Regions from separate parts of the Paenibacillus sp. BAC0078 genome, predicted to be linked through region 1. Evidence: riboswitches for the same ligand, from Rfam matches in the RefSeq annotation. Region 1 holds a riboswitch; the other holds the start of a gene.
What was found. Region 1 has a riboswitch for S-adenosylmethionine ahead of ACX1DY_RS23430 (methionine ABC transporter ATP-binding protein). Riboswitches for the same ligand answer to the same signal wherever they lie in the genome.

Region 1 (2,200 bases):
TATGCCGAGTCTGAGGTCAGACAGCATCAGATTGGCTACAAGCTGCCTATCGTCATAGATGCCCGGATGAAGCCGGGGTATCCGCATGAGCTGGTTCCTTGCGAGGATATTGTCAAGCAGGTTGACCGCAACTGGAAGATGTATTTCCCACAATGAGGAGGATGCAGTATGCTGCGAATTTTACTGGGAGAACCGCCCCGCGAGAACAGCGGTGTGCTGGCCGAGGCCATAGATCATATGGCGAAGTTCGCGTCCATGCTGCGCAAGGAAATGAATTCGCATGAGGACCGTGACCATGAATTCCGCAAGCTGGAGATATGGACGCGCGGGCTGATCTCATCGCTTGATGAGCTGGAGCAGAGCTGGTTCGCAGCCGCTTTTTTCCGGAAATCGGTTGTAGCCGGTTATATGGATGATATGTCGCCCAAGGAGCAGGGCGAATATTCGCGTTATGTCTATTTTTATAAAAATGGCTTCATCCGTGTCTTCTCGCTTCTGGACAAGCTGGGCACGGTGCTGAACAGTCTGTACGATCTGGATACCAGCAAAGTAAAGGTTCATTTCTCCTATTTCACCGTACTGCGCCAGTTTCGGGTGCATGAGGAGCATGCGGCGCTCGCTGACGAACTGGAGAGGATCAAGAGCTCTTACCGGGAGCCGCTGGAGAATCTGCGCAAGCGCCGCAATGCCGAAATCCACTATATGAATTCTGAAATGCAGGATGATCTGTGGCAGCGCCATCAGGGCTTGCACGACAAAATTCATCTGGAGGATCTGGACAGCCATCTGGAGGATCTGAAGCAGTGCCTGGAAATGGTCTGTATCACCTTGGGGGCATCCTTCAGGTACAGCATTAAGCAGTGGCATAAGCTCCCCCGCAAACCATAAGCTAGAGCCTCTTGAGCAGTTAAAAGTTCCCTTTGACAAAAAACCTGAAACTTACTATACTTAGGCAAGCATTAGCATCTTACATGCTGCGGCAACTAATTTCATATCATAATCTTATCGAGAGCGGCGGAGGGATAGGCCCGATGAAGCCCGGCAACCGATTTGCATGGAACGGGGAAGTTGTGTTCTATTCAAGTGTCATGGTGCTAATTCCTACAATGCCGCGTGGTTTGCGGTCGTTGGCAGATGAGAAGGCATGGTTAATATAAACTCAAGGCCTCTTGCGATCTGCAATGATCGTTAAGAGGTTTTTTTAGCATTTGCGAGCAAGACAATGAAGGAGGGCAATAAGCTTGATAGAGCTGAAAGGTTTGACCAAAATGTACGGCAAAGGCAGTAAAGAAGTAGCGGCGCTCTCCGGGCTCAACCTGTCGATTAAAAAGGGTGAGATTTTTGGCGTGATCGGCCACTCCGGGGCTGGCAAAAGCACGCTGATCCGCTGCATTAACCTGCTTGAACGTCCGACGCAAGGCGAGGTCTGGGTGGACGGAGTGGAGTTAACAGCACTTTCCCAGAGGCAGTTACAGGAGCAGCGGCGCAAGATCGGAATGATATTCCAGCATTTTAATCTGCTGTCTTCCGCGACAGTGTACGACAACATAGCTTTTCCGCTACGGCTGATCGGTACTCCCAAAGCAGAGATTGAGAGCAAGGTTAAGGATCTGCTGGCCTTGGTGGGACTCGAAGAGCACCGCAACAAATATCCTGCCCAGCTATCCGGCGGACAAAAGCAGCGGGTAGGCGTAGCCCGGGCTTTGGCCAGCGACCCTGATGTGCTGCTCTGCGATGAAGCGACTTCAGCGCTTGATCCGCAGACGACGGATTCCATTCTGCGCCTGCTGCTCGACATTAACCGGAAGTTTCATCTGACCATCGTGCTGATCACTCATGAAATGCATGTCATTCAGACTATTTGTGACCGGGTTGCCGTTATTCACGGCGGAGGGATTGTTGAACAGGGAAATGTGGCACAGGTATTCCTGAAGCCGCAGCATGAAGTGACGAAGGAGTTCATCGGCAGCGAAACCCAGCAGGACGGTCCGCTTCGGGCCGCGCTTAACGCGGTGCAAGGAGAATACACTCAGGCGGTTAAAATCACTTTTCTCGGCCCCAAAACCTACGGGTCCACCTTATCCCAAGTTGCCCGCGGCACTGGAGTTAACTTTGCCATCCTGCAAGGAACCATCTCGACGCTTAAGGATGTACCTTACGGCCAGCTCATTGTCCGCTTTGAAGGCTCCTCACAAGCCGT
Region 2 (2,200 bases), on a different contig from region 1:
CCTCGGGTGACGGAATGCCGTCGCATTGTATATCGGATAGTTAATCGCACCCGTCGCCGGGTCTTCCAGTGAACCAATCTGCGCTAGTCTGCTCTCAATTCTCAATTTCTCATCCATTGCTGTCGCCTCCTAAGTGTGTGTACACGAAAATTCCTTCTATATTTAGAATACTAAATAATCGGCCTGATCTATATCGTAAGGGGTCTCCTGGTATACATAGTAATTGAGCCAGTTAGAGAATAATAAGTTGGCATGGGCACGCCAGACAGCCGGCGGTGTGCGCTGCGGATCATCCTGAGGATAGTAATGCTTCGGAATCGCAATGTCCATTCCTTTGGCGATATCCCGGTCATACTCCCATTTTAACGAGAACGGATCATATTCGGAGTGTCCGGTCACGAAAATTTGCTTGCCGTCGAGCGTTGAAACCAGATACACACCAGCTTCCTCAGATTCGGCAAGGATCTGCAGCTCGGGATTCGCAAGAATGTCTTCACGCGAGACATCGGTATGGCGGGAATGCGGAACATGGAACACCTCGTCAAAACCGCGCAGCAGCTTAACGTTAGCCTGGTTCACTGTGTGCGAAAAAACACCAAAGCATTTCTGATCCAAATCAACCTTGCGTACACCATAGTGATGATACAGTCCGGCTTGGGCCGCCCAACAGATATGCATGGTCGAGGTCACATTTTGCTTGCTCCATTCAAAAATTTCTTTCAGCTCTTCCCAGTAGTTCACATCCTCGAATTCGAGTTGCTCTACAGGAGCGCCGGTAACGATCAGTCCGTCAAAGCGGCGGTCGCTGATTTCATCAAAGGTTTTATAAAAGCTCTTCAGATGCTCCGCCGAGGTGTTCTTGGAGGTGTGGGAGCTGGGATGCAGCAGCACAACATCCACCTGAAGCGGTGAATTCCCGACCAGGCGCAGGAGCTGCGTCTCCGTCGTTTCCTTGGTTGGCATCAAATTCAGGATCGCAATCCGCAGTGGACGGATATCCTGGTGGAAAGCCTGGCTTTCATCCATTACAAAAATATTTTCTCCGGACAAAACCTCTTTGGCCGGCAAGCTGTCGGGAATTTTAATTGGCATTGTTGTCTTCGCTCCTTCTGTTCATGTGAATATCAAAAAGACCCTTCTCCGGCGAGAAAGGTCATATATCTGCAGTCATATGCGCCTCTCTCATCTGCCAGAGAACTTCTGCCGGTCGGCCTGAGGCCTTCCATGCAAAGCTTCCGCAAGAATTAGCACCGTGCGTTAATACGCCGGTTGCCGGGTTTCATCGGGCTAGTCCCTCCACCTGCTCTTGATAAGATTTAGCTGTATTCAATTGAGAAAAAGTCACACAATCGTTGAATGCTTTTCTTAAAATTCACTTTAAATCATGAACCTCCTTTTCGTCAAGTCCATACAATGCTAAAGGGTCTCTGAAACCCCCGAGAATTTAGCTTGAAAGACCCAAACCCGGGCGTTATACTAGACAAGTGTTTCACACCCTATATGACGAAAAGAAGAGGTGAGAGAGGAATGGAAGGCGACCCGAGTTCGCAGTTGAACGTCCAGAACGAACAACCACACAGGATTAACATCAGCTTGCCGGCGGCGGGAGCGTCTCTTCTTCATGCCCTCGAACCGTCATTTGGCCTTATCCATTGATCGTACCACCGGCCAAGCTGATTTTTTTCCCTGTGCCTAAATTAGCACATCCCTGAAGAAGATCAGGGACAGAAGGAGTGGGATCAGATGAAAATCCGGCTGGTAAACGCAGGGGTTTTTACGCCTGTTGATGACATTGAAGAAACTTTGACCGCCCCCGCGGAAGGATTTTATTGGATTGATGCAGATGTAGAGGATCTGGAGCTGCTTCAGCCTTTGTACAATCTGCATGATCTGGCCGTGGAGGACTGCCTAAGTGAAGAGGATCAGCGTCCAAAGATTGAAATTTATGAAAGCCATTATTTTATTGTGGTGAACAGCATCCGTTTTGACGATGAGGAAATTTTCCTCCGTGCGCTCAACGTATTTTTGGGCAGAAATTTCATTATTACCGTCACCAAGCAAAAGATCAATGAGCTGCGCGTCCTGAAGCCCATTCTGTGGGAGCAGGAGGTCAGCGAGCCTGACCGTTTTCTGTATCTGCTGATCGACCTTGTCGTAGACAATTATTTCTCCGTCGGCGACCGGATCGAAGCGCGGATTG

Region 2: another riboswitch for S-adenosylmethionine. It lies ahead of metA (homoserine O-acetyltransferase MetA); the one in region 1 lies ahead of ACX1DY_RS23430 (methionine ABC transporter ATP-binding protein).

The regions. Positions count from the first base shown of each region.
Region 1 is NZ_JBTLRW010000015.1:130,064-132,263, forward strand. It holds gene ACX1DY_RS23420 (UbiD family decarboxylase) at 1-156, shown strand, start outside; gene ACX1DY_RS23425 (Cthe_2314 family HEPN domain-containing protein) at 169-888, shown strand; SAM riboswitch class I at 1,000-1,141, shown strand; gene ACX1DY_RS23430 (methionine ABC transporter ATP-binding protein) at 1,242-2,200, shown strand, end outside.
Region 2 is NZ_JBTLRW010000006.1:330,673-332,872, reverse strand. It holds gene ACX1DY_RS14385 (aminotransferase class I/II-fold pyridoxal phosphate-dependent enzyme) at 1-117, opposite strand, end outside; gene metA (homoserine O-acetyltransferase MetA) at 163-1,092, opposite strand; SAM riboswitch class I at 1,180-1,316, opposite strand; gene corA (magnesium/cobalt transporter CorA) at 1,744-2,200, shown strand, end outside.